One region of the Bacillus sp. WC2503 genome, then DNA from elsewhere that is predicted to be linked to it. Evidence: predicted binding sites of a transcription regulator. Region 1 holds the regulator's gene; the other holds the start of a gene.
What was found. Region 1 encodes LexA, which represses DNA repair genes until DNA is damaged. Its sites were predicted from a motif close to CGAACATATGTTCG; they were not measured.

Region 1 (15,143 bases):
AAAGATTGTGAAGAGCAAGTTCTTTCCTTTTTAGAGTGTTTATTTCAAGAAGGGTTAATTCAAATAAAAGATCAGCCTAATAGATAGATTTGTAATTTCAAAAGAACTGTTAGGAAGGGATTAATGAATATTGTGAAAAGGTTAAGGGTATTTTTATTGCTGAACATGGAAACAAAGCTTTTATTTTTAGAGGCTTTTATTTTTTTAGGATGGGCGCGTGTACTAAAAAGTATTACCTTTTCCAAAGTTGCACCTTCTTTAGGGGATTACATGAACGAAACATCAGTTGCTCAAATTCAGCAACACGAGGATACACTAAAGGAGGTGTCCGAAGCAATTTCTATTATGAGTCGTTATACTTTTTGGGAAAGTCAATGTCTCGTTAAAGCGATAGCTGGGATGAAAATGCTTGAAAAACGTGACATTGAGAGTACTCTTTATTTAGGAACTGCTAAGGATAATAGTGGGGCACTAATTGCACATGCATGGTTACGTAGCGGTTCTTTTTATGTTACTGGATCGGAAGGAATGGAGAAATTCACTGTCGTTGGATCATTTGCAAAGAGGCTAAGTGAGAACACTATTAAAGGAGAGTAAAATGGAGAAAGATTTTGGTCTTAATGTAGAGTTCATGTCTAAGGAATTGAAACTTCTTTTTGCAATTTTGAAGTTAAAAGATGATGAAACAATGCAAACTTACAGCAATGAATGGTTTTCGGATATTGATTGGGAATTATTTCTTGAACAGGTTGTGCATCATCGCGTTTATCCGGTGATATATCAAAAACTTAAACAGGTAGATGAGGAAATAATTCCTTCACATATTGTACAATCCTTGAATAGAAAATATAAAAAAAATACATTTCAAATGCTTTATTTAAGTGCTGAAATGGAACGAATAAATAAAATATGTAATGAAAATGAGATTCGTATGATTTTTCTAAAAGGGCCTGTACTATCTCAGGATTTATATGGAGATATTTCTTTACGAACATCCTGTGATTTGGACGTTCTTATTCCAATTCAAAATTTAGAAAAAGTAGAAATGCTACTTTTAGAGCAGGGGTATGTAAAAGACGATTATATTCAAACGATATTAAATGATTGGAAATGGAGGCATCATCATATAACATTTTTTCATCCGACAAAACAGATTAAGCTTGAGATTCATTGGCGGTTAAATCCCGGACCTAGTAAGGAACCTGGGTTTGAAGAGCTTTGGAAGCGAAAGAGAAAAAGCACCCTTACGAGTAATTCCGTATATATGCTAGGGAAGGAAGATTTATTTTTATTTCTTGTATCTCATGGTGCTAGACATGGTTGGTCCAGATTACGCTGGTTAGTAGATATAAAAAAAATTGTCAATCAAGATCTTAATTGGAGTGAGATTCATAAACTAATGAAAACATATCAAATGCTACATTTAGGAGGACAAGCATTAATTTTGTCATCTCAATTGCTAGGTGTACGGATGGATGAAAGAATGATGGAATTAGTAGCTAAAAAACATTCAAAACAGTTAGCGCAAGAAGCCTTGTTTTATTTCAAGCAAATGATAAACTTGCATACCGATCCGGTTCCTGAAGAAGTACTTGCTTATCATAGTCGACATTTATTTTCGTTAATGTCTAATCAGCAAAAAACTTTATTTATTATGAGCCAACTATATCCTTATCCAATTGATGCGAAAACATTGCCGTTACCTAAATTTCTTCATTTTTTATATTTTCCTTTACGTCCGTTTCTATGTATTTGGAGAAAAACGAAGAAGTTTGCTTTGTTATTGGGGGAACATCGATGAATTATATTATATATTTTATGAAGAAATTATATTCTTCAGCAGGAAAAATACTGTATGTGAATTTATTTGGTATGGTGTTAATCAGTTTACTTGAAGGGATAGGTATTATTTTATTACTTCCTATGATAAGTATGACTGGAATAATTAATACAGGTGAGGAGACTTCTTTTATTGCACCTGTCTATAGAATTTTGCAGAATTTCCCTAAAACAACAAGTTTAATTTCTATTTTAGGTATATATGTATTAATAGTGTTAAGTCAAAATATACTGCAAAGAAATATAACGTTAAGAGATGCGAGAACGCAACAAGTTTTTGTACGAAAGTTAAGAGTAGAAACATATAGTATGATTTTAAAAGCAAAGTGGAGATTTTTTTTAGAAAAAAGGAAAACAAATCTAATTAATATATTAACTACAGAATTAGCTCGTGTTAGTTATGGGATTAATTTAATTTTACAATTGCTAGCTACTATTCTATTTACATTCATACAGGTAGGGCTTGCGTTTTTATTATCTCCCCAAGTCACTGTATTTGTTTTGGGCTTTGGCTTATTGTTCTTGGTAGCTTCTCGTGTTTTTATAAAAAAAGCACGGATACTAGGCGGTAAGACCTCAGAATTGGCAAAAGACTATCTTTCTGGTATAACAGATCATTTCAATGGAATTAAAGATATAAAGAGCAATACTTTGGAAGGATCACGTTTGGATTGGTTTCAATCTATAACAAAAAAGATGAGTAGCGAACAAATGGAGTATATGAGAATAAGGTCAAACTCTCAATTGTTTTATAAAATTTCAATGGCTATATTAATTGCATTTTTTATATTTTTGTCAGTAAATATGTTTCAAGCGCAAACGGCCCAGTTACTATTAATCATTCTCATTTTTTCAAGATTATGGCCAAGGTTCATGACGATTCAGTCAAATTTAGAACAACTGGCTGCAAGCATTCCTGCCTTTAAGTCATTATGGGAATTGCAACAGGAGTGTAATGAAGCGGTTGAAATGCAGGATATATACATGCAAAAACATATAAAGCCGATTTGTATAAAACAAGGTATTGAGTGTAAGGATGTTTCTTTTCGTTATAATAAGCAAGAAGCTTTATATGCACTTCAAAACATTAATGTACAAATTCCAATAAATAGTATGACGGCAATTGTAGGACATTCTGGTGCTGGGAAAAGTACATTAATTGATGTGTTAATGGGGTTAATCCAACCAGAAAAAGGTCAAGTGTTAATAGATGGTACCCCTCTTACAACTGATAATTTATTATCATTAAGACAGGCTATTAGCTATGTACCACAAGATCCGTTCTTATTTAATGCTAGTATAAGAGAGAATTTAATGATGATTGACTCGAATGTAAATGAAGAACAAATTTGGGCTGCATTAGAATTTGCGGCAGCAACTGAATTTGTACGAATGCTTCCAAATGGACTTGATACACTGATTGGAGATCGTGGGGTGAGGCTTTCAGGTGGTGAACGTCAGCGACTTGTATTGGCTCGAGCTATTTTAAGAAAACCGTCGATTTTAGTATTAGATGAGGCTACGAGTGCGTTAGATACTGAAAATGAAGTGAAAATCCAATCAGCAATAGAAAGATTGAAAGGAACAATGACTATTGTTGTTATTGCACATCGCTTATCTACTATACGCAATGCAGATCAAGTTATTGTTTTAGGAAAAGGTGAAATTGTTCAAAAAGGTGAATTTAATCAACTAGCTAAAGAAAGAAAAGGTGTATTTCGAAATTTACTAGGGTCACAAATGGAAGTTGGTTCTTAGAGGAGAAAAATTGAATGAAGCTTTGTATGAATGCAGTTCGAATCGAATAAAATCTCGAATAATGGTGAACTACAACAGAATCTTATTCGGGATTTTATTTGCGCGTTTTTAAAGTCAGTGAATACATATAAACAAGTACCTTGCAATAAATAGTACCAAGTGGTATATTATGGATATATCTAGTACCGTGTATTGAACAGTACTAAACTAAGAAAGGAGGATTACATTTGAACGTTCAGTTTAAAAAAGGTGTGTTAGAGCTATGTGTTTTGGCACTTGTGAAACGTAAAGATAGTTACGGTTATGAACTTGTACAGCAAATTTCAAATAAATTTTTAATATCGGAAGGTTCAGTATATCCATTATTACGTCGTTTAACGAAAGAGGGATATTTTCAAACGTATTTAAAAGAGTCCACGGAAGGACCGCCTCGTAAATATTATCAGCTAACAGAGCAAGGAGAGACGCAACTTCATTTGTTAGTAACAGAGTGGAGTGATTTTGCGAAAGGGGTACAAGAAATTATTGAAGGGGTGAATTGGGATGAATAAAGAACAATTCCTTAGAGAATTATCGAATCAGCTTAGAAAGTTACCGGAAGAAGAGAGGAAAGATATTTTATTTGATTATGAAGAGCACTTTCAGTTTGGGATAGAAGAAGGGAAAACTGAATTAGAAATAATAAAAGGACTTGGTTCTCCTAAAGTAATTGCAAAAGAATTACTTGCGATGTATCGTTTCGATGAAATGAAAAAAGATCCATCGACTTCAAATGTTACAAGAGCTGTCATGGCGGCGATTGGACTTAGTTTATTTAATTTTATTATCGTGTTAGGCCCTTTAGTTGCAATTATCGGTTTTATATTTTCTTTTTGGGTCGGTGGGATTGCTAGTGTAGTGACACCATTTTTCGTTATCGTAAAAGTATTTATGGGCACTTTTATATGGTTGGATCTTTTCGTTAGTATAACATTTGTTGGAGTAGGTTTGTTGTTATGTATGATAGCGTATTATAGTACGAAGTGGTTTAAAAGATTGTGCGTACGTTATGTGATATGGAACTTCAAAATGATAAAAGGGGAGTAGATGATGAAAAAAATATTGTTAGTAGCTATCGCTTGTATCATTATTGGAGTAATAGGGATTTCACAAACATATGAAAAAGCAGTACAAACTGCAGAAAAAGGCGATAAAGAAGACGTAATTAAAAACGAAACGTTAAAAAATATAGAAGTTAAGTTAGGTGCTGGGGATATTGTCGTCCAAAAATCTCCGGATGCCTCTTTTTATGTAAAGCAAACAGGAGATGTAAGTAAACAAGAAATTCGTATTACTGAAGATGGTGACACATTAAAAGTTATTGGGGAAAGAAAAAAAGATGTTTCGTTTGATTTTTCCTTTTACAATTTCGGATTTCAAACGTCTACATTGACTATATTTGTACCAGAACGTTCTTACCAAGAGATCAAAGTAAATTCAGCAGCTGGACAAATAGAAATAAGTGATGTGAAAAGTGACCGCGTAAATGTTGGAACGCTGGCAGGAGAAGTGGATTTGAAGTATGTAACAGCTAAGAACGTAGAGGGATCTACAAAAGCTGGTGAGGTGAACTTTAAAAAGGTTATGGGGAAAGTAACAGCAAAAACGACTAGTGGGGATGTATATATTATGGATCATGATCCTAAGTATGATGTAGAGGCAAGCTCAACTGCTGGAGATGTAACTATTACTTTATCGGAAAAACCAAAAGATGCAGTAATAACTGGGCAAACTCCTGGTGGAGATGTGACAATTTTTAATGAGGAAAATAAAAACGTAACAATTGGTAATGGGAGTAAAAAGATTAGCGGCAAAACGGCTGCTGGAGATGTTACTATAGAAACACGTTAATAATAGATGAGAAGATAGATTCATTCGAGTTTTTTGGAATGAATTAAAATCTACCAATATATAAAAGAAGATAATTCCCTATATAAATAAGGGAATTATCTTCTTTTATTATTTTTAATGTAAATCACGATATACGCCAATTACTTTTCCAATAACTGACACTTGTTTTAAAATGATAGGTTCTAATGAAGAGTTTTCCGGCTGTAGACGGAAGTGGTCTTTTTCTTTATAGAAACGTTTAACAGTTGCTTCGTTATCCTCTGTTAAGGCAACGACAATTTCACCGTTGTATGCAGATTGTTGTTGGCGGACAACAACTAAATCTCCATCAAAGATACCAGCTTCAATCATGCTATCTCCAGAAATACGTAACATAAATACTTGATCTGATCCAGAAACGATACTAGCTGGAAGTGGGAAGTGCTCTTCTACACTTTCGACTGCTGTAATCGGTAAACCGGCAGTAACTTTTCCGACGATTGGAACTTGAATAACAGATTGTGTTTCTGTATCCATTCGGTCATCGCCTAAAATTTCGATTGCTCGTGGTTTTGTTGGATCGCGTCGGATATAGCCCTTTTCTTCTAGTCGTGATAAATGTCCGTGCACTGTAGAACTAGAAGCGAGGCCGACTGCTTGACCGATTTCACGTACGGAAGGTGGATATCCTTTTTCTTGTACTTTTAGCTTAATAAAGTCGAGAATGTCTTGCTGGCGTTTCGTTAACTTTTCCATGTTTTCTAACACCTCGTTTTCTTTCGTTTTTCTTATTAATAAGTATAACATGCGAAAAAACATTCTACAAACATAAGTTCGAACAAAAGGGAGATTTATGATACACTAGAGAGAAAATATAGCGAGAAAGAAGGGTTCAAAATGAATGCAATTGTTTATGCACGTGTGAGTACAACAAAAGAAGCACAAGAAACATCGTTATTGCGTCAAAAGGATGAATTATTGCATTTAGCTGAGCGCTATGAAATGAATGTGACAAAAGTGATTGAGGAACAGGCTAGTGGCTATACAATTGAACGTGATGGCATATTAGAAGTATTAGATACAATTCGAGATGAACAAGTTGATGCACTTCTAATACAAGATGAAACACGTCTTGGTAGAGGGAATGCGAAGATTGCGTTAATGCATTGTTTACATAAAGAGGGAATAAAAGTATATACACATACGCATAATGGTGAATTACAATTGTCGGATTCTGATTCGATGGTATTAGATATAATTAGTATTGTTGAAGAATATCAAAGAAAGATTCATAACTTGAAAATTAAACGTGGTATGCAACGCGCGGTAGAAAAAGGCTATCGGCCAGAAAATAATTTGAAAAATCGTCATTTAAGCGTAGGGCGAGAGAAAAAAGAAGTGCCAATTGAGGAAATTGTACGTTTGCGCAAGAGTGAACTCACTTTCGAAGAAATTGCGGCAACGCTTCGTGGATTTGGTCATAATGTTTCAAAAGCGACTGTACATCGTAGATACGTAGAGTATACAAAGCAATTGCTTGATAAAGAAGAGTAACTATTGTATGATAATAATCAGTTTTGATTAGAAGGGGGATTCGAGATGCTTAATCACGAACTCGTTGAACGCATTAACTTCTTAGCGAAAAAAGCAAAAGCTGAAGGTTTAACTGAAGAAGAACAACGTGAGCGTCAATCGCTACGAGAACAATATTTAAAAGGATTTCGTCAAAATATGTTAAACGAACTTAAAGGAATTAAAGTCGTTAACGAAGAAGGTACAGATGTTACACCAGCGAAATTAAAAGCTTTAAAAAAGCAAGATAATGCAAAATTAAATTAAAAGATGGGCGAAGCCCATCTTTTTTATTTGTTATTTAATAACTTTCCAGTTGTTATTTCTCGTTGCTTCTATTCTTTTATGCTTCAATATATAGTTAGCAATAAGTTCAGACATATCTGTTGGAATATCTTTTATTACTGGTTTATTTTGAAACATGAAGAAGTTCCCTCCGCCGTTTGCTCGATAATTATTCATAACAACGTCATATTCTTCATTTATATCGAGTGTAGCGCCTTTATACTGTAAAGACTCTACTCTTTCACCAATTGGTTTTGAAATGTTTAATACATACGAAATCCCTTCCCACATATCGTAATTATAATGCGCAGGTTTTGGTTCTATGAATGCAGGATTAACAATTATATCTCCAACTTTATTTAATGTGAAATAAGAAGCAGAAAGTTCGAGAGCATCTTTTATATCGGCTCCAGTCACTCGAATAACTTTTAATGTGTTTGGGTAAATATAATTGGAAACGATATCCCGCATTGTGACATGTTTCGGGAATCCTGGAGATGTATTATGAAACAAACTTGTACAAGAAATAGAAACGTTAGCTATATCCATCTGGATTTTATTTATGAATTCAATAAAAGGATGGTCTTGCAAACGAGTTTGCATAGCATCTGAAATTCGCATGTCTCCATGAATGATGCCAATAGGCTGATCAAGCCATTTTTGTGTTTTCTCTTCATAATCGGCGACCAAGGAAAGAACATCTTTGTCGGCCTCGATTCCTTGCACAGGCAATAATTGTGCGTAACTATTTTTCTTTACCCATTTTTGTTCTGTTTTTTCGAATATTACTTTTACCTTTCCAACGGAGTGTCCATTGCATCCGGTCTGTAAAATTGTTACACCATTATCTAAAGTTTGAGCAATTTCTCGGTGTTGGTGGCCTGTTAGTAAAATATCTATACCATCAATTTCATCATACATTGCGTATCCTTGGTTTTCACCTGTTAAAACTTCAGTCGGTACTCCTGTTTGAAAATCGCGTTCAAATCCTCCGTGATAGGCTACGACTAGTAAATCGGGCTGCTCATGTTTACGGATGTAAGGAACCCACTTTTTTATTGTTTCTAATGCATCTTCAAATAGTAAATCTTTAATATGATGGGCCTGTTCCCAATTCGGGATGTAATGTGTTGTTGCCCCTAAAATAGCAATTTTTATATTTGATTCAATATGTTTTATTATATAGGGTTTCCCGAAATAAGGTTCTTTTATGTTTTTATCTAAAATGTTTGCTGATAAGTACGGGAAGTTTGCAGTTTCTACAGCATGATTTAATATATCCATTCCATAATTAAATTCATGATTGCCGATAATTGCAGCATCATAATTTAAATAGTTGGCCAATAAGGACATTGGATTTTTCTTATCTTTTTCGTATGTAGCGTAATGATAAGTTAAAGGTGTTCCTTGTATGAAATCACCGTTATCAACTAAAAGAACGTTTGTATTTTTGGAACGTTCTTTTTTTATAAGAGTAGAAATTTTAGCTAAACCAATTTCTGCTTTGGAGTTATCTTGGTAGTGAATTGGATACACAGTACCATGTACATCGCTTGTTAATAAAATATTTAAAGTTACAATTTGATTTTGATTCAATACCATTCACCTTTTCTATTGTTATCTTTCAATTAATCATATCAAATATATGAAAAGAATTTTAATCAGAATGTATAGAATGTGTAAAGATTCTGTAAATAAGTAATTGTTTGTAAAAATATGTGATATATTTCTTCATGTTTACGGAAGGTTATTTTATAACAACGAAAAATGGAGGCATTCACATGTTGAAAAAAGTTTTTGCAATGAGCACAACAGTTGTACTAGCAGCGGGGTTATTAAGTGGCTGTGGAACGAAGGAATCAAGTGCAAGTAAAAATGAGGATACGAAAAAAGGTTATGTACCGAAGACGTTAAATGTTCAATTTGTTCCTTCTCAAAATGCAGATACGTTAGAGGCAAAAGCAAAACCATTGGAAAATCTATTAAGTGATAAATTAAACATTCCGGTAAAAGTTAGTATTTCAACGAATTACAATACAATTGTAGAAGCTATGGCATCAAAACAAGTAGATGTAGGATTTTTACCTCCAACAGCGTATGTGTTAGCGCATGAGAAAAAGGCTGCAAACGTAATATTACAGGCGCAACGTTTTGGGGTAGATGATGAAACTGGAGCTCCCACAAAGGACTTAGTAGATTTTTATAAATCAGAGTTTGTTGTTAAGAAAGATTCTAATATTAACAGTGTAAAAGAATTAAAGGGTAAAAAAATTGGTTATCAAGATGTAACATCATCAGCAGGGTATGTATGGCCTGCAGCTGTATTGTTAAAAGAGGGAGTCGATCCGCTAAAGGATGTGAAACCTGTTACATTAAAAGGTCATGATCAGTCACTTATTGCTCTTTTAAATGGTGATGTTGATGCAGCTGTTGTATTCCAAGATGCTCGTAATATTGTAAAAAAAGATTATCCGAATATATTCGATCAAACGAAAATAGTAAAATTTACGGAGAAAATTCCAAACGATACGATTTCTGTACGTTCTGATTTAGATGCGGAGTGGAGCAAGAAATTACAAGATGCTTTCATTGAAATAGGAAAGAATGAAGAAGGGCACAAAATCATTAAAGAGGTATACTCACACGAAGGATATGTGAAATCTGATGATAGTAAATTTGATATCGTTCGTGACTATGGAAAGAAAGTGAAAACACAATAATACATATGGAAATGGCGACTAACTGGAAAGTGTGTGATTTCAGTTAGTTTGCCGTTTTTCAGTTATTGATAATACATAGAAGGTAGGTAAGATGTGTGATAGAGTTTCAAAATGTCTCCAAAGTGTATCCAAATGGTACGAAAGGATTGAAAAACATAAATTTAAAAATTCAAAAAGGTGAATTTGTTGTAATGGTCGGGCTATCTGGGGCTGGAAAATCTACACTCCTCAGATCAGTAAATCGCCTTCATGAGATTACAGAAGGAGAAATTATTATTGAAGGTGAGTCTATTACTGCTGCAAAAGGCAAAGAGTTACGACGCATGCGCCGAGATATTGGTATGATTTTTCAAAGCTTTAACCTTGTAAAGCGATCCACGGTACTGAAGAATGTATTAGCCGGGCGTGTTGGATATCATTCGACATTACGTACAACGTTAGGCTTGTTTCCGAAGGAAGATTTGGAACTTGCATTTCAGGCTTTGAACAGGGTAAATATTTTAGAAAAAGCATATGCACGAGCAGATGAATTATCAGGAGGACAACAGCAACGTGTATCGATTGCTAGAGCATTGGCACAAGAAGCGAAAATTATATTGGCAGATGAGCCTGTTGCTTCGTTAGACCCACTGACAACAAAGCAAGTAATGGATGATTTGAAAAAAATTAATGAAGATTTTGGAATTACGACAATTGTAAACTTACATTCTATTGATTTAGCGAGGCAATATGCTACACGCATTATTGGATTACATGCAGGTGAAATTGTTTTTGATGGTGTAGTAGATGAGGCAACGGATGAAAAATTTGCTGAAATTTATGGGGACGTAGCTCAGAAAAGCTCACTATTAGAGGTGGCAGCTAAATGAATGACGTGACGATATATTCGAAATCGATACCGAAGCCGCCGAGTAAATTGAAACATATGTTAACGGTTATTCTAGTTATTTTACTGTTGTGGGGTAGTAGTGTACAGGTCGACGCATCATTTTCAAAACTAGTAGTTGGTTTTCCAAATATGATGGATTTATTGAAGGAAATGGTGCCACCAGATTGGAGTTATTTTCAAGTTATTACAACAGCAATGTTAGATACAATACGCATGGCGATTATTGGAACGACTTTAGGAGCGATTTTAGCCATTCCACTTGCACTATTTGCAGCAAGTAATGTATTTACTAGTGTATTTTTGTACGGTCCAGCTCGATTGATTTTAAATTTTATACGAACGATACCAGATTTATTATTAGCGGCTATTTTTGTAGCGATTTTTGGAATAGGACCACTTCCAGGTATTTTGGCTCTTACTTGTTTCTCGGTTGGGCTCGTAGCGAAATTATTGTATGAGTCAATTGAATCAATTGATCCAGGTCCATTAGAAGCGATGACAGCTGTAGGAGCGAATAAGGTGCAATGGATTGTTTATGGGGTCATTCCGCAAGTGAAAGCGCACTTTGTTTCCTACGTACTTTATACATTTGAGGTGAATGTACGTGCCGCAGCCGTTCTAGGTTTAGTAGGAGCAGGTGGCATTGGTTTATATTATGATCGTACACTTGGATTTTTACAATATCAACAAACTGCTTCCATTATTATTTATACCCTTGTTGTTGTATTGTTAATTGATTATATAAGTACATTGTTGCGGGAGAAATTATAATGAGTAAAACGACGATAATCGTACCAAAACCGAAGAAACCGAGTGTAAATCGCTGGATTATTTTTATAGCACTAACAGTTATATATGTATGGGCCTTTTCAGGTGTCCCACTCGAGGGAATAAAAAATACAGCGGGAGAAATTACAAAAGCAATTATGACAGGCGTGTTGAACCCAGATTGGTCGTATGTATCTTTGCCTGATGGTGAAGATTTATTACATGGTTTGATTGATACGTTGGCAATTGCAATATTAGGTACATTTATTTCTGCCTTTTTATCTGTTCCATTTGCTTTTTGGGCGGCAACGAATATGAGTAGTGGAAAATTAACTTCAGGTGCTGGGAAATTTGTACTTAGTTTTGTTCGTACATTTCCTGAATTAGTTATGGCTCTTTTATTTATAAAAGCTGTTGGGCCAGGCTCTTTTGCCGGAGTTCTAGCTTTAGGGTTACACTCTATCGGAATGTTAGGGAAACTATATTCGGAAGGAATTGAAAATATAGATAAGGGACCGACCGAGGCGTTAATATCAACAGGTGCAAATCGGTTTCAAATACTTTGGTATGCGGTATTACCACAAGTGTTACCAGATTTTCTATCGTATACGTTATACAGGTTCGAAATTAATGTGCGATCCGCTGCGATTTTAGGTGTAATTGGAGCAGGTGGTATTGGTACGCCATTAATTTTTGCATTAAGTTCACGGAATTGGTCTCGTGTGGGAATTATTTTATTGGGCATCATTCTAATGGTAATTATAATCGATTTTATTTCAAGTTCGATTCGAAAACGGATTGTTTAACGGATTTTAAAAGCATCGAAGTCAGATGCTTTTTTGTCTTTTTAAGTGTTTATTAAAAGAAGTCTGTACGTTTGTATAAATATACAGATAATTCCCTTTCTTTTTAAAATAAAAACAATAAAAAAGTATGTCATATTGAATACCCATACATTCCCGAAATCATTGGTTTTTTTATAAAAAATCAAAAAAACATCAACATATTTGTCGATACATGTTGTATAATCTTGCGTGGGAAGCTATCATATAAATGTATAAAACGTTTACTAATATAAGCGAAGGGAAGAATAGCATGTCACATTCAATCGAACAACTTTCTATCAACACGATTCGCACATTATCCATCGATGCGATTGAAAAAGCAAACTCTGGTCACCCAGGAATGCCAATGGGTGCAGCACCAATGGCTTATACATTATGGACTCAATTTATGAAACATAATCCAAATAACCCAACGTGGTTTAACCGCGATCGTTTCGTATTATCTGCAGGTCATGGTTCAATGTTATTATACAGCCTACTTCACCTATCTGGTTATGATGTAACAATGGATGACTTAAAGAACTTCCGTCAATGGGGAAGTAAAACTCCAGGACATCCTGAGTACGGTCATACTGCAGGTGTAGACGCAACTACTGGTCCACTTGGACAAGGTATTGCAACTGCTGTAGGTATGGCAATGGCTGAAAGACATTTAGCGGCTAAATATAACCGTGATGCGTATAATGTAGTAGATCATCATACATACGCTATTTGTGGTGATGGAGATTTAATGGAAGGCGTTTCTGCTGAAGCATCTTCATTAGCTGCTCATTTACAATTAGGTCGTCTTGTTGTGCTTTACGATTCAAACGATATTTCATTAGATGGCGATTTAAATCGTTCATTCTCTGAAAGTGTAGAAGATCGTTACAAAGCATACGGATGGCAAGTAATCCGTGTTGAGGATGGAAACGATATTGAAGCAATCGCGAAAGCAATTGAAGAAGCGAAAGCTGACGAAAAACGCCCAACGCTAATTGAAGTAAGAACGACAATTGGTTTCGGTTCTCCAAACAAATCAGGAAAATCAGCTTCACACGGTTCTCCACTTGGTGTAGACGAAACAAAATTAACGAAAGAAGCATACGCTTGGACTGCTGAACAAGACTTCCATGTAGCAGAAGAAGTATATGACAACTTCCGTAAAACAGTACAAGATGTTGGTGAAACAGCGCAAGCAGCTTGGAACACGATGTTAGGTGAATATGCACAAGCATATCCAGAATTAGCAAACGAACTGCAAGCAGCAATGAACGGTCTTCTTCCAGAAGGTTGGGAACAAAGCTTACCAACTTATGAATTAGGATCAAAAGCAGCAACACGTAATTCTTCAGGTGCTGTAATTAATGCAATTGCAGAGTCTGTACCATCATTCTTCGGTGGATCTGCTGACCTTGCTGGTTCTAACAAAACATATATGAATAACGAAAAAGACTTTACAAGAGAAGATTACAGCGGTAAAAACATTTGGTACGGTGTACGTGAATTCGCAATGGGTGCAGCAATGAACGGTATTGCACTACATGGTGGTTTAAAAACTTACGGTGGTACGTTCTTCGTATTCTCTGACTACTTACGTCCAGCAATTCGTCTTGCAGCATTAATGCAATTGCCAGTAACGTATGTATTCACACACGACAGTATCGCTGTTGGTGAAGACGGTCCAACACATGAGCCAGTTGAGCAATTAGCAGCGCTTCGTGCAATGCCAAATGTATCTGTTATTCGTCCAGCTGACGGTAACGAATCTGTTGCGGCTTGGAGATTAGCTTTAGAATCTACAAAAACACCAACTGCTTTAGTATTAACTCGTCAAGATCTTCCAACATTAGAAGGCGCAAAAGAAGATACGTATGAAAAAGTTGCAAAAGGTGCATATGTAGTTTCTGCAAGCAAGAAAGAAACAGCTGATGTAATTTTACTTGCATCTGGATCTGAAGTAAGTCTAGCTGTTGAAGCACAAAAAGCGTTAGCAGTAGACGGCGTTGACGCAGCTGTTGTCAGCATGCCATCTATGGATCGCTTTGAAGCTCAAACTGCTGAGTACAAAGAATCTGTATTACCAAAAGCAGTAACAAAACGTTTCGCAATCGAAATGGGTGCTACATTCGGATGGCACCGTTACGTAGGTCTTGAAGGAGATGTGTTAGGTATCGATACATTCGGTGCTTCTGCTCCTGGTGAGAAGATTATGGAAGAGTATGGATTTACTGTAGAGAACGTTGTTCGTAAAGTAAAAGAAATGCTTTAATGATTTTAGAAAAATCTCTCCGGCATGGAGAGGTTTTTCTATGTAAATGAGTTTTTTCGACAGAAAAAGTTTTTTATCTCTCCGCAGTCAGACAATCATTGCAAATTTTCTTCTATATAATGAAGAGAAAAGGTTGTCCAGATTGGGAGGCTGAAAATGAAAACGTATGAATTGTATTTAATTCAAGAGGATATTGCGAAAGCTTATTTTGGTCGTGAATATTTGTTTTTTGATTTATTTGCTCGATTTTCAGAATCTGGGTCCCTTTCGGAGAAAAAAGTGTTATATAAACAAATGATGTATATAACGATGCCATTACAAGTAATGAAAATTCATCATAAATTAGA
Region 2 (15,143 bases), 2.5 Mb from region 1:
GTGCTGGTTTGTAAGTGCTTTTCTTATTCCGAATTATGAACCGAGGAAAGTGTCTAAAAATAGGTGAAACTCTTCTTATGTAGAAGAGTTTTTTTTATCCCGCATTAACGGGCAGTAAGACCCCCACCTCAAAATTCAGTGACAGCAAAGAAGTTAGGCGAGGGATCAACTGCCCGTAAAAGCCCGATTGGTGAAGGCTAATAATCAGTGGGGGATGAAGAAAACCCCCACTGATTAAAGTTTCACTTTATGTAAATAGAAGGCTCTCGAGCAATTCTCGTAATTAGCTTGTTCTAATTTAGCATGTACGAACTTACAATAATAATAGACAGGCAGCATAGAGGAGGGAATAACGTGAGGAAAGTTATTGGGTGGTCGCTTTTTTTGTACGTTGGATTTGCGTTATTTATATATTGGTATTTATTTGGATGGAATCATGAACTCATTCCGGACATGTATAAAGGAACGAGTGCAGATCCAGAAACCTTTATGAATGCGAAAGAGCTTACGCTAAGCCAAGATTATTCGCGCGTGAAAAATTTACTGTTCTTTTTAGCGACGCCTCTTGAATGGATTATTTTATTATTTGTACTCGTGCTCGGTATTTCAAAAAAGTTTGAGAAATGGTCAACGGAAACGACTAAAATAAGTGTCTTACAAGTTGCGATTTATTTCTTTTATTTATCATTACTCACAACGGTACTGGCATTACCGATGCAATGGATTGGGCGTAAAGTGTCGGTTGATTACGGTATTTCCACGCAAAGTACACAAAGCTGGATAAAAGATCACGTTATCGATTTTTGGGTTAATTATGCGACGATGTTACTCATTGTTACAGTTCTTTTATGGCTTATCCGTAAATTCCCGAAGAGATGGTGGCTAGCAGGATGGGCACTCTCTGTACCATTTACAATCTTTTTAACGTTCGTACAGCCTGTTATTATTGATCCACTTTACAATGACTTCTCGACGTTGAAAAATAAAGAGTTAGAAACGAAAATTTTAGCGATGGCAGACAAAGCTGACATTCCTGCTAAACACGTATATGAAGTAAATATGTCGGAAAAAACGAATTCGTTAAATGCATATGTAACAGGAATTGGCCTTAACTCGCGTATTGTAATGTGGGATACAACGCTTAAGCAATTAAAAGATAAAGAGATTTTATTTATTATGGCCCATGAAATGGGACATTACGTAATGAAACATATATATTGGGGCGTTGCGAGTTATATTTTCATATCGTTTATAGGTATGTATTTAATTAGTCGTATTTTAAATATGTGTATTCGAAAATGGGGAGATACGCTGCAAATTTCAAAAATGGCATGTTTCTCGATTTTACCTTTATTTTTCTTAATTTCTTCTGTACTATCCTTTGCATCACAACCAGCAACAAACTACGTTTCACGAATAGAAGAACGCGCGGCGGATCAATACGCTTTAAATATGACGAAAGATGGGAAATCAGGTGTGAAAACTTTTCAATATTTATCAAAAACAAGTTTAAGTCAAGTGAATCCACCAGCGTTAGTAAAATTTTTCTTATACACACATCCACCAATTTTCGAAAGAATTCATACGTTTGAGCAATATGAGAAACAAAAAAACAAGAAGTAGCGATTATGCTACTTCTTTTTTATAGAAATATAAGTTTGGTATTGGGAATATTTATCATTGCTTTTTATTGTGATTTTGTAAATAATAAGCTATAAAATTCTAAAAATCTATATATAAAGGAATAAAGGTGGAAATATGTATTTTTTACAAAATTTAAAAGTGAAACATAAATTATTCTTACTTATCTCATTAGCAGTTTTGGGCATGGCAATTATGAGCTGTGTAGCAATTAATTCTATTAACAAGATTAAGCACGATACAGAAATTGTAGTAGATGATTATCAAAATTCTGCAGTTTTATTAGAAGGAATGCTTCGTACACAAAATTCACTAGAATATAACTTACTAGAATTAATTACAACGTCACAAAATGAGGGGACAAATAAAGAGGGGATTATTAGTAGTGTTGAAAAGGATCTTAAAAAATATGATTCTTTATTAAAAGAATATGATGATGGCGTTAATTTAAGTAAGCAAGAGGATGAGCTGTTTCAGAAGATGAAGAAATCTTTGCCAAGTTATATGGAGACATATAAGAAGTTGTTTGACAAAGCGAAGGGAACAAATGAATCTCAAATGGTAAACGAATTTCAAAAGGACTTAAAACCGAAGGGAGTAGAGTTAGCTGGTTATGCTGTAGATTTAGAAACTTATGTTTCAAACTTAGCTGACCAAGTATTTAAAGATTCTCAAAAAATGATAGATCGCTCTGTTATTACCTTTATCATTCTTGCAGTAGTTACTACAATCATTATATGTATAGTAAGTTATATTATTAGCAAGCTTATAGTGGCACCTTTACAAACGGTTAGTCGTATGATGGAAAGAGCAAAAGAGGGAGATTTAACTGTACATGGTGATTATAATGCTAAAGATGAATTAGGTATATTAGTAAGTGATTTTAACGAGATGATTGCAGGGCTAAGAACAAATATGCAAGAAGTAGAGAATAATATTCAGCTTTTATTCCAATATGCAGACGGAGTAGTATCTGCATCAGAAGTATCTAGCGGTGCAGCAAAGAAAATTACTATGGATATTGAAGAAGTTGCCAATGGCGCAGAGAGCCAAATGCAGGCAATGGAACAAACTGCGGGTGCGATGGAAGAGTTGACACAAGGAATGCAGAGTATAGTGAATACATCATCCTCTGTAAATGAATTGTCTGCTCAATCAGCACTAGATGCAGAGAGTGGTAACAAATTAATGAAACAAATGATTCAACAGATGGATACAATCCAAAATTCAGTACATAGCGGTGTGAAACAAGTAGAGACTATGAAAGAACAATCAGAAGAAATTGTTAAAATCATTGATGTTATGCAAGGTATTACCTCTCAGATTAACTTATTAGCATTAAACGCCGCAATTGAGGCTGCACGTGCTGGAGAAAGTGGTAGAGGATTTGCAATTGTGGCAGATGAAGTACGAAAATTAGCAGAACAATCTAGTGACTCTGCTAAACAAATTGAGAAGCTTATTACTCAAGTTATGGGAACAACGAATCATACGGTACATATGATGGGGAAAGTAGATAATGAGGTACAGGCAGGTACACAAGTAGTAATGCATACAGAAAAAGTATTTGGAACTATTACAGAAAAAGTGCAGCAAGTATCTGAGCAAATTCAAACGGTATCTATGTCTACAGATGAAATTGCAGCGAGTAGTGAGGAGATTTCTGCTTCTACAGAAGATATGGCGCAAATTTCTCAAAGATCATCTGATCGAACTGATAGGGTAAAAGAGTCTATTCAACAGCAAGAAAAATCTGTTCAAGAGATTTCGACTTCAATTGAACATCTGCACAACGTAGCAGGAGGACTAAAACAGATAGTTTCCCAATTTACTCTTCAAAAATAGTAGAGTATATGTAAGTCTTCATAAATATATAGACCTCTCAATACATATAAAAAATCATCCTGTGGAATACAAAAGGATGATTTTTTATTATGAAAATTTTGTGTGGATGTCAATCGTTATATTCTAGTTTTTTACAATTTTTTGATTGTAATATATAATAATAAGTAATGTTTTTAGAATTTTTAGTTTTATAAGAGAGTGATTGTAGGAGGAGAGAAAGGGTGTACAATAAAAAATCAATGCCGGCTATAAAAATGATCCTTTCGATGTCTATTTTCGGATCAATTGGATTTTTTTCTGTCCAAACAGGTTTACCGTCTTTTGAATTAGTATTTGTTCGTTGTATTTGTGCAACTATATTTTTAGCGTTATGTTGGTTAGTGACAGGACAATATAAAAATGAAAAGTGGAATAAAAAAGAGATTGTGCAAATATTAGCGTGCGGCGTATTTCTCGTTTTTAACTGGGTATTTCTATTTAAAGCGTTTGAAGTTATGTCAATTACAATTGCAATTTCTGTCTATCATCTCGCTCCAATTATCGTATTAATGATTGGGAGTATCGTATTTAAAGAGAGGCTAACAGCGTTTGCCGTTATGTCCATTGTCATTTGTTTCCTCGGCACGGTTTTAGTAGCTGGAGTAGATGGAAGTGTGTCGCTCGAGAAACTCATGTCATCTGGAATGGTATGGGCACTACTTGCAGCGTTATTTTATGCTTTTACGACTTTATTAGGAAAAGGAATCAAGCATACGAGTGCATATGCGATGACATTTGTACAAACGTTTTTAGGTATATTTTTATTGTTACCATTTGTGGATTTCGGACAGTTTCAAGGTTTAACAGAGACGAACTGGATGATGATAACGGCAACAGGACTTATACATACTGGGTTTGTATATTACTTGTTTTTTGACAGTTTAAGAGATTTATCGACGAGACTTATTTCTGTATTAGTGTTTTTAGATCCTGCTGTAGCAATTTTGTTAGATACGGTCTTTACCGGATTTAGACCGACTAGTATGCAAGTTGTAGGGATTGTCCTTATTTTTGTAGGAATGGCACTCACTTTTCGTAAAGGAAGAGAAAAGGAGCTATCGGTGAAGGGAAGTGCTACCTCTGAAATGTAAAGTTGTATTTGATATAATTTCATTTTTAATTTTGGAAGATGTTACGAAAAGGCCGTTGTTGTATAACAGTGGCCTTTTTTGTATGGAATAGAGCACGAAAGAACGGCGTTTTCAAAAAAAATGAAATGAATTTTCAAAAAAAACTTCCTTTTCTGAAGATTTGTTATATAATATAAAACATAAAATCAAATCTGTTATAAAACAGTTTAAGAAGGGGATGCTAATATGTCGACGCGAACTTCACGGGTTACATTGCCCGGAGAAATGTTACCAGCGTACAACGAAATATTGACACCTGAGGTGCTTAGTTTTTTAAAGGAACTACATGAAAATTTCAATGAGCGCCGCACAGAACTATTACAAAAACGTGTAGAGAAACAAAAAAGAATTGATGCAGGGGAGTTTCCGAAGTTTTTAGAAGAAACAAAGCACATACGTGAAGCGGATTGGACAATCGCCAATCTTCCGAAAGATTTAGAGGATCGCCGCGTAGAGATTACTGGACCGGTAGATAGAAAGATGGTCATTAACGCTTTAAATTCAGGAGCTCATCTTTTTATGGCGGATTTTGAAGATTCGAATTCACCAACTTGGGAAAATGCGATTGAAGGCCAAATTAACTTACGAGATGCAGTAAAGGGAACGATCTCACACAAAAATGATAAAGGAAAAGAATATAGATTAAATGATAAAACAGCTGTACTCATTGTGCGTCCAAGAGGATGGCATTTAGAGGAAAAGCATATGCAAGTTGATGGGAAAAATATGTCCGGCAGCTTAGTGGATTTTGGTCTGTATTTTTTCCATAATGCGAAGGCGCTTTTAGAAAAAGGAAGTGGCCCGTACTTTTACTTACCGAAAATGGAAAGTTATTTAGAAGCGAGATTATGGAACGATGTATTCGTATTTGCTCAAAAATACATCGGTATTCCAAACGGAACAATTAAAGCGACTGTGCTATTGGAGACGATTCACGCTTCGTTTGAAATGGATGAAATTTTGTATGAGCTAAAAGATCATTCTGCTGGCTTAAACTGCGGAAGATGGGATTACATTTTCAGCTTCTTAAAGGGTTTCCGTAATCATAATGAATTTTTACTGCCAGATAGAGCGCAAGTCACGATGACGGCGCCGTTTATGCGCGCGTATTCTTTAAAAGTAATTCAAACATGTCATCGCCGTAATGCACCAGCAATCGGAGGAATGGCAGCACAAATTCCGATTAAAAATAATCCAGAAGCGAATGAAGCGGCTTTCGAAAAGGTGCGTGCTGATAAGGAGCGTGAAGCTTTAGACGGTCATGATGGGACTTGGGTTGCCCACCCGGGACTTGTACCGGTTGCGATGGAAGTATTTAATCACATTATGAAAACGCCGAATCAAATTTTTAGGAAACGTGAAGAAATACGTGTTACAGAAAAAGATTTATTAGAAGTACCAGTGGGAACGATTACAGAAGAAGGTCTTCGCACGAATATTAGTGTAGGTATTCAATATATTGCATCTTGGTTAAGTGGACGGGGAGCAGCGCCAATTTATAACTTAATGGAAGATGCAGCAACTGCGGAAATCTCCAGAGCACAAATATGGCAATGGATTCGTCATGAAGGCGGAAAGCTAAATGATGGCCGCAATATTACGCTCGAATTAATGGAAGAATGGAAAGAAGAAGAATTAGTAAAGATAGAAAGAGAGATTGGTAAAGAAGCCTTTAAGAAAGGGAGATTCCAAGAGGCGACAACATTGTTTACAAACCTCATTCGGAATGATGAGTTCGTACCGTTTTTAACATTACCGGGTTATGAAATTTTATAAAGTGAAAAGGGGATGGAATAAATGAAAAACGAAAGAATCGATAAATTACAAGAGAACTGGGAATTAGATACGAGATGGAAAGGAATAACACGTCCGTATTCAGCTGAAGATGTAATTCGTTTGCGTGGTTCGATTGATATTGAACATACAATAGCACGCCGCGGGGCTGAGAAGCTTTGGACATCGCTTCATACGGAAGATTATATTAACGCACTTGGTGCATTAACAGGAAACCAAGCGATGCAACAAGTGAAAGCGGGATTAAAAGCAATTTACTTAAGTGGTTGGCAAGTAGCGGCTGATGCAAACCTTTCTGGACATATGTATCCAGACCAAAGCTTATATCCAGCGAACAGCGTACCAGCTGTAGTAAAACGAATTAATCAAACACTTCAACGTGCGGATCAAATTCAGCATATGGAAGGAAGCGATGATACAGATTATTTCGTACCGATTGTAGCAGATGCAGAGGCTGGATTTGGCGGACAATTAAACGTATTCGAGCTTATGAAAGGTATGATTGAAGCGGGTGCATCAGGTGTACACTTTGAAGATCAATTATCTTCAGAGAAAAAATGCGGACATTTAGGTGGAAAAGTATTACTGCCGACACAAACAGCGGTACGTAATTTAATTTCCGCACGCCTTGCTGCGGACGTAATGGGAGTACCGACAATTATCGTTGCAAGAACAGATGCAGATGCAGCCGATTTAATTACGAGTGATATCGATCCGGTTGATAAAGCGTTTATTACAGGAGAAAGAACACCAGAAGGATTTTATCGTACGAAAGCAGGACTGGATCAAGCAATTGCACGTGGTTTAGCGTATGCACCGTATGCAGACCTCGTTTGGTGTGAAACGTCTGAACCAAATTTAGAAGATGCAAAACGATTTGCAGACGCAATCCATAAAAAATATCCAGGGAAATTACTCGCTTATAACTGTTCACCGTCATTTAACTGGAAACAAAAATTAGATGAAAAAACGATTGCGAGCTTCCAAAAAGAAATCGCATCTTACGGTTACAAGTTCCAGTTCGTAACACTTGCTGGATTCCACTCATTAAACTACGGCATGTTTGAATTAGCGCGTGGCTATAAAGAGCGTGGCATGGCAGCATATTCTGAATTACAACAAGCGGAATTCGCAGCAGAGAAACACGGTTACTCTGCAACTCGTCATCAACGCGAAGTAGGAACAGGTTATTTTGATGAAGTAGCACAAGTCATTACAGGCGGTACTTCATCAACGACAGCGTTAAAAGGTTCTACAGAAGAAGCTCAGTTTACGAAATAAAAGGAAGGTGATCACAATTAAGTGATCACCTTTTTTATTACTCTTTATATAAACTGATAACATCTTCTCCCGTTAAATATATTACGGTTACTTTTTTATTATCCTTCTCATAAACTTTCATTCCACCCTCTGCAAAAGTCTTATCCCATCCCTTTAATTTTATATGTATTTGATACCATATAGATAAACCTGATTCAAAACAATCGCCTTTATATACATACTCACCTATCTCCTCAGTAGTATGAATTAATTTAGCTTCATAAGGTATAGGGAATCCTTTAATTTCAGAATCAATAGTCTTATTAAAAACTAGAAGGTATGTTAACGTAATAATAGTAGCCAATAACAAAAATAAAATCTTTTTCATGTATGTAAATCCCCCATGGCAAACGGCCTTGTAATTTTATCCCGCTATTTGCGGCAGTAAGACTCCCGCCTCAAAAGTTGGCTGGAGCAAAGAAGTTACGTGGGAGATGCACAAAACCCCACTGATTAAAGTTTCCCTTTAACTAGTTGTATTATAATATAATATTTTTATAATGTGATTTTAATTATTATAAAATTTTTGTGAAACGAAAAAATGGGCTGAATTCTCTTACATAACTATAGAAAGCTAAAATTTCGTTAGGGGGTATCTCGAGATTTTAGCTTGATAGTTCCGGTAGGAAAAGAAACGATATGAACGATTATTCGGATATATGTAACATAACTTAAAATATATTTACTAACAAAAATAGAAATAATATTAGATCCATTCTTTCCCATGCTTACGAATAAACGTCATATCTTTTTCATAATGATCTAGATGTCCTTCATCAATCATTCTTTGGAAATTTCCGTCTCCTTCTTGTACTTTTCTTTTCACATATGTACATAACCCTTCTAAACGTAGTAACACCATTTCGAAGTAATTTTCGTCCATATCTTTATCGTAGGACTGAGCAAACAACTTTACTCTTTCTTTAATACGACCTGCATGTTGCGATGAGTCGTAATGAATTGCCTCACCTGATTCCGTATAATACACTCGACTTAAAGGTACACAAGTATAAAGCGTATAAGCGATATCCCACATTCTTGGACCAGGAGCAGCGACGTCAAAATCAATAATACCGACTGGCTTTTCATTATTGAAAATAATGTTATATATAGCAAAATCATTGTGGCATAAAACCTCAATGTTATGTGGGGTATGATCCATCGGTTTCCAATCAGCTAATAACGGAAAGTCACTTACAGCATCATGGTACAGACGGAGCATCTTTGCGATTTCTTTCAGCACATCATTAGACCACATGAATTCTTTTAAAGGATAATTGCCTGCGTCGCCTTCTATAAATGATAAAATCTCTCTATCTTTTTCATCTATGCCCAAAAACTTTGGGGCATAATGAAATCCTTTGTTTTCTAGATGACGTAATAGCTTATGAATTTTTGTACTGTCTGGCTTTAATTCCCGCCGAACAGTATTTTCAGAACGATATACGTTTGAGACGTTTCCCCCTGTTAGCTTTTCTTCTTGTTCGTAGTTTGACATGTGAAAATTCCCCCTATAATTAAAAAATCCAATTCCAAATAGTGAATATACCGACAATAGCAGAGAAAAGAAGGAAAGCAAGGAATACTAGACACCCAAGAGAGAGTAACTTATCTTCCCATGTTTCTTTATATTCATATACTAATTCCTCTGCTACTTTTTTTTGTACTGGAGATAAAGGCTGCTCTTTATACAATTTCTTTATCTTGCTAGAATCGCCTTTGAATTTTAAAGCACGCGCAATATGATAAGGATCATTTCCCATTGATTTTTCAAATAATAAACATGATTCATGCATAATATCTGTTTTATGCTCCTCTAGATACCAATAACGTCCAGCCATTTCTGGATATTGTAATTTATAATAAATGTCTCCGATTTGTTTTCGAAGATGTAATTCATTTGGGTATGTAAAGATGAGACCGTGTAATCTTTCTCTTGCCTTTCCGAGATTATTATTTTCAATATCCTCTTCAATTCTCTTTAATGTTTTTTTAGGAATTTTGGTTGTCATGAATTCCTCCTTATATAGAATAGAGATAATTTTATTTTATAAGAAATACTAAAAATTAGAAATTCTATTTTCAAAAAAGATTGTACATTTTATTTTAAGTATGCTATGATGATGTCAGTTGAATAGTTAAATTAAGCAATCCATATATTATCAAGTGCCGAAAACGAACGAGAAAAAGTATGTGAGAACTAGTTTATGTTTCGTGTTTGATAATGTGTGGATTCTTTTTTTATACAGGAAGACTAAAATAATTTGTATTTTCTTAGGAGGAAATAATCATGGCAGTAACAGGACAAGTAAAATGGTTTAACAACGAAAAAGGCTTCGGTTTCATCGAAGTTCCAGGCGAAAACGATGTATTCGTACATTTCTCTGCAATCGAAACTGAAGGTTTCAAATCTTTAGAAGAAGGTCAAAAAGTTAGCTTCGAAATCGAAGAAGGCAACCGTGGACCTCAAGCTAAAAACGTAATCAAACTATAATTTTATAGTTGATGATGGAAAAAAGGATGGCTCATGCCATCCTTTTTTTGTTGTTGAGATATATGTAAATGAAGTTGTACTCGACGTTTATAGAGGTAATGAAGAAGAGTAAAAGGCTTTCCAAAAAGGAAGGCCTTTTACTCTTCTTTTCCTGCTTTTTTCTTCTCGCGTTTTTTACATTCAGGACATTTCGATTTACGAAATGGTTTAGCGAAGAATAGCAGAATGAAAAATAAACCGAATATAATACTAGCTGAGTTTTTCACGATAATGACGCTACTATTTTTCATTTGAATCGATGGTTGGATCTCTTTTTCTTCCATAAGGGCCCTCCATATATTGGATTTATATTTTAATTATAGCAAAGTTAATTGTTGTAATGATGTAAAAAGAGGAAGGGATAATAAATATTTATAGGTAGTATAAATGCTGTTTTTATGGTTATAAAACTATTTAATTTATATATCGTGATTTTATTGTTTGACAAATGTTTGATAAATGATAAAAAATTGTAAAAAAGCGGAACCTGTTACCTATTTCCTTTTCATAGGTGCTAAAATTATATATGCAGCTGCTAATATAAATAGAAAATGAAAAAAGGAGATAATAGGATATGGAAAGTAAAGTAGAACGCTATGTCGAAAATTATGTTGTAACTAAAAATACAATGGCCTTACTTCCTGTTATTCTAAGTGAAAAGAAAATTGTTACGCGAGTTGTTGAAATGGAAGATTCTTTTTTCGTATTTCAAAAGCCTCTAGATATTATAGAGAGAAGTTGTCGTAAGCATGGATCTAGTTTTTTGGGCAGAAAAGAAGGAACGAAAGAGTTAACGCACATTACACATAAAGCACCGATTGCAATCAGTCCGACAGATCAACTTTATTTTTTCCCTACTTATTCTTATTCTAGAAAAGAGTGCGCGTGGCTGTCGCATTTTTATATCGAAAGTAATCGAGAATTAAAAGATGGAAATCTTATGATTCGATTTATAAATGGCCTTGCTGTGAAATTAGAAATATCAAAAAGTAGTTTTGAAAATCAACAAAATCGTACAGCGAAACTGCGTACAGAATATGAAGATCGAAAGAAGAAACAAGGAAATCCTTGTTTTAAAGAAATTGATAAAAGAGATGAATCAACATTAAGACCAGCTTATGAGAAAGTGTATTTTGTTAGGGAAGAAGATGTGTGAGAGGAAAAGGATGAGGAGACTCATCCTTTTTTTATTTCATTATATATACAGTTTACGCTGTAAGATTCATAAATAAACCGAGTGAGATGTACAAATATATTGTTCTTTAATGGAACAATATAATGGTAATTTCCTTATATATATTTAATGTAGTGTGAATATATATCATTTTATATTTGTGGCATACATGATACTTCTTTCTATATAGGTAGAAATACCCTTACGTGCAGTAAGGGTATTTTTTTGAAAAAGACGAATTATTCCTTTCTGTAGTTTCTGCTTTTTCATCAAACGTAACCGTTAAGTTACAATTTGTGTATAGTGTCTAAATTATCTTCATATCCTGTCGAATATTGAAAGATTATCATAGCTAAATAATGAAGGAATTCTAATGAAGGACATGGAAACTTAATAATTACATCTCCATATGTCGTATCTACCATTTCCTCTTTCAGAAAAGCAATGATACAGTAGAGGTAGTAATTAGAGTAAAGGGGTAAAGTGTAGAATGGATTTTCAGTCAATCAAAGAGTATTTTTCACCAGAAAATATGGATCATATTGTTGAAAGTTATAAGGCGTTCGGACCGCTTCTTGGCATCGGTTTGCCGATGATAGAGGCGCTTATTCCAGCATTACCACTTATTGTGTTTGTACTAGCGAATGCTGTTGCATTTGGATTTTGGCTGGGTTTCCTTTATTCATGGCTTGGATCAGTAATCGGTGCTATGCTTGTTTTTTTCATTATCCGCCATTTTGGACGAAGCCGTTTCTTTTCTTTTGTAAATAAGCATGAGAAAGTGCGCAAGGCAATGGGGTGGATTGAAAGGAAAGGATTCGCGCCAGTGTTTGTTATATTTTGTTTTCCGTTTACACCGTCTGCGCTTATAAACGTTGTAGCTGGTTTATCTCGCATTAGCGTAAAACAGTTCGGACTTGCGCTCGCATTCGGGAAGCTTGTGATGATTTTTATTTTAACGTACATCGGTCATGATTTAATGTCGTTTATTCATAAGCCAGTGAAATCAGTTATTGTAGCGATTGTTATTTTTATTTTATGGTATGTCGGTAAAAGAATTGAAGTAAAGTTAGAACTACATTAAGAATAGTCTTCTTTGTCCCACTATTTGAGGGCAGTGAAACTCCCTCCAAAAAATTCGGCTGAAGCAGAGAAGTTAGGTGGGGATCAAACTGCCCGATCGGTGCGGGATGAACAAAATCCCCACCGATTAAGTTTCACTTTATAAATGCAAGCTTCATTATTAAAGGGTAAGGGGAGAAGCGGATGAAGAAAACTTTGAAAAAAGAAGGCCTAGAGTGGATACGAACAATTTTAATTGGTGTACTATTAGCTGTATTTTTTCGAACGTTTTTCTTTTCAACGTACGTTGTAGAGGGGAAGTCAATGATGCCGACATTGCAGGATGGCAATATGCTCGTTGTAAATAAGGTGAGTTATCAAGTGGGGGACTTGAACAGGTTCGATGTCGTCGTTTTTCATGCGAATAAAAAAGAAGACTATGTAAAGCGAATTATCGGTTTACCTGGAGACCATATTGAATATAAGCATGATAAGTTGTATATAAACGGTCAATTTATTGATGAGCCTTATTTAGAGAAGTACAAGAAAGAGATAAATGGAAGGCAACTAACAGGTGATTTTACATTAGAAGAGTTAACAAAAGAAAAGGTGGTGCCAGCTGGTCATATTTTTGTAATAGGCGATAACCGCCTTGGGAGCTGGGATAGTAGACACTTTGGCTTTGTGAAGGCTGATACAGTTGTCGGTAAAGTCGATTTAAGATATTGGCCAATTCAAGAGGTGCAAACGAATTTTTCAAAAGGTTGATATAATGAAGTAGAAGTATAGAAAAGACAAACAACTCCGTTTGTCTTTTTTCGTGTACTATAATACAATTATAGTAGCAAACTAACGTTCGTTGTGTAAGTGAAAGGTGGGGTTACATGTCACTTCGATTGGTGATTGGTAGAGCGGGAAGTGGAAAGAGTACACTTTGTTTACGAGAAGTGCAAGAAGAGTTAAAACAGCGCCCGAGAGGCAAAACAATATTATATCTTGTGCCAGAACAGATGACATTCCAGACGCAGCAGGCGTTAATTGAAAGTGAGGATGTAAGAGGTTCTATTCGGGCACAAGTTTTTAGTTTTTCACGATTAGCTTGGAAGGTGTTGCAAGAAGTTGGCGGAGCGAGTCGTCTTCATATTGATGAAGCGGGTGTGCATATGTTACTTCGTAAAATTGTAGAATCTCGTAAAGATGGATTATCGGTGTTCCAAAAAGCAGCGGAGCAAAACGGTTTCTTTGAGCATCTTGGCAGTATGATTGCGGAGTTTAAACGTTACAATGTGACGCCATCTAACGTATATGAAATGTGGCAACAATTAGATGCGCATAGTAGCAGTGCTGAGCAAAAGTTATTAGCGAATAAAGTATATGATTTACAGCTATTATATGATGATTTTGAACGTGCTTTAATCGGGAAATATTTAGATTCAGAAGACTATTTACAATTGCTAGTGGAAAAGCTTCCGCAGTCTGAGTATGTAAATGGTGCTGAAATTTATATAGATGGGTTTCATTCATTTTCTCCGCAAGAACTTGAAATTGTAAGACAGCTCATGATTTGTGGAGCGAGAGTCACAATTACGTTAACGATAGATGAAAAAACATTAGCGCAGCCAGTGAATGAACTGGATTTATTTTATGAAACGACGTTAACATATGAAAAAATAAAACAAGTAGCGCGTGAAGAGAAAATAGAAATTGAAAAAACAATTCCACTTATGGAACAACCGCGTTTTCATTCTCCGGCATTAGCTCATTTAGAAACGCATTATGAAGCGCGTCCGAATGAAAAGTATTATGATGAAGCAAGTGTAACAATTAGTACAGCGGCGAATTTACGAGCTGAAGTAGAAGGGGTTGCTCGTGAAATTCGTAGACTTGTCGCGGATGAAACGTATCGTTATCGAGATATTGCAGTACTTCTTCGTAACGGGGAAAGTTATTACGATGTGATGCGAACGTTATTTACAGATTATAATATTCCACACTTCATCGATGAAAAACGCCCGATGTCACATCATCCATTAGTAGAATGTATTCGTTCTGCCTTAGAAATTATTAGCGGAAATTGGCGTTATGACGCGGTGTTTCGCTGCGTGAAAACAGAGCTTTTATATCCATTAAACGTAAGGAAAGAAATGATGCGTGAAGAGATGGATGAGTTCGAAAACTACTGTTTAGCGTACGGTGTACAAGGGAAGAGATGGACTTCTGAGGATCCGTGGATGTATCGCCGTTACCGTTCACTTGACGATACAAACGGAATGATAACAGATATTGAACGTGAAATGGAAGAGAAAATAAACAGGCTGCGTGATGTTGTAAGAACGCCAGTTATTCGCATGCAAAAAAGGTTAAAGCGTGCGGGAACAGTGATGCAAATGTGCGAAGCGGTTTACTTATTTTTAGAAGAACTTGACGTTCCAAAGAAGTTAGAAGAATTACGTATACGTGCAGAAGAGAGCGGAGATTTCTTATTTGCAACAGACCATGAACAAGTATGGGAAGAAGTAATGAGCCTTCTTGATACGTTTGTAGAAATGCTTGGTGAGGAGAAGATGTCACTATCAATGTTCACGGACGTTATGTCGACAGGACT

Region 2: a site for LexA is predicted at 13,384-13,397, ahead of addB (helicase-exonuclease AddAB subunit AddB). Genes of this name have one in related genera too.

The regions. Positions count from the first base shown of each region.
Region 1 covers NZ_JBQYMD010000001.1:2,898,209-2,913,351, reverse strand. Annotated here, with positions in the region: gene ACUN26_RS14855 (lasso peptide biosynthesis PqqD family chaperone) at 1-87, shown strand, start outside; gene ACUN26_RS14850 (lasso peptide biosynthesis B2 protein) at 124-597, shown strand; gene ACUN26_RS14845 (nucleotidyltransferase domain-containing protein) at 599-1,801, shown strand; gene ACUN26_RS14840 (ABC transporter ATP-binding protein) at 1,798-3,597, shown strand; gene ACUN26_RS14835 (PadR family transcriptional regulator) at 3,825-4,148, shown strand; gene ACUN26_RS14830 (DUF1700 domain-containing protein) at 4,141-4,683, shown strand; gene ACUN26_RS14825 (DUF4097 family beta strand repeat-containing protein) at 4,684-5,487, shown strand; gene lexA (transcriptional repressor LexA) at 5,602-6,222, opposite strand; gene ACUN26_RS14815 (YneB family resolvase-like protein) at 6,364-7,020, shown strand; gene ACUN26_RS14810 (DUF896 domain-containing protein) at 7,066-7,305, shown strand; gene ACUN26_RS14805 (bifunctional metallophosphatase/5'-nucleotidase) at 7,336-8,919, opposite strand; gene ACUN26_RS14800 (phosphate/phosphite/phosphonate ABC transporter substrate-binding protein) at 9,105-10,043, shown strand; gene phnC (phosphonate ABC transporter ATP-binding protein) at 10,139-10,912, shown strand; gene phnE (phosphonate ABC transporter, permease protein PhnE) at 10,909-11,703, shown strand; gene phnE (phosphonate ABC transporter, permease protein PhnE) at 11,703-12,506, shown strand; gene tkt (transketolase) at 12,796-14,796, shown strand; gene sirA (sporulation inhibitor of replication protein SirA) at 14,953-15,143, shown strand, end outside.
Region 2 covers NZ_JBQYMD010000001.1:430,637-445,779, forward strand. Annotated here, with positions in the region: gene ACUN26_RS02335 (hypothetical protein) at 1-67, shown strand, start outside; gene ACUN26_RS02340 (M48 family metallopeptidase) at 355-1,623, shown strand; partial or broken gene ACUN26_RS02345 (MCP four helix bundle domain-containing protein) at 1,759-2,538, shown strand; gene ACUN26_RS02350 (methyl-accepting chemotaxis protein) at 2,695-3,486, shown strand; gene ACUN26_RS02355 (DMT family transporter) at 3,708-4,616, shown strand; gene aceB (malate synthase A) at 4,842-6,431, shown strand; gene aceA (isocitrate lyase) at 6,453-7,730, shown strand; gene ACUN26_RS02370 (hypothetical protein) at 7,768-8,097, opposite strand; gene ACUN26_RS02375 (phosphotransferase) at 8,476-9,267, opposite strand; gene ACUN26_RS02380 (DUF6584 family protein) at 9,287-9,781, opposite strand; gene cspA (RNA chaperone/antiterminator CspA) at 10,060-10,263, shown strand; gene ACUN26_RS02390 (hypothetical protein) at 10,401-10,586, opposite strand; gene ACUN26_RS02395 (competence protein ComK) at 10,877-11,458, shown strand; gene ACUN26_RS02400 (TVP38/TMEM64 family protein) at 11,967-12,560, shown strand; gene lepB (signal peptidase I) at 12,743-13,306, shown strand; gene addB (helicase-exonuclease AddAB subunit AddB) at 13,423-15,143, shown strand, end outside.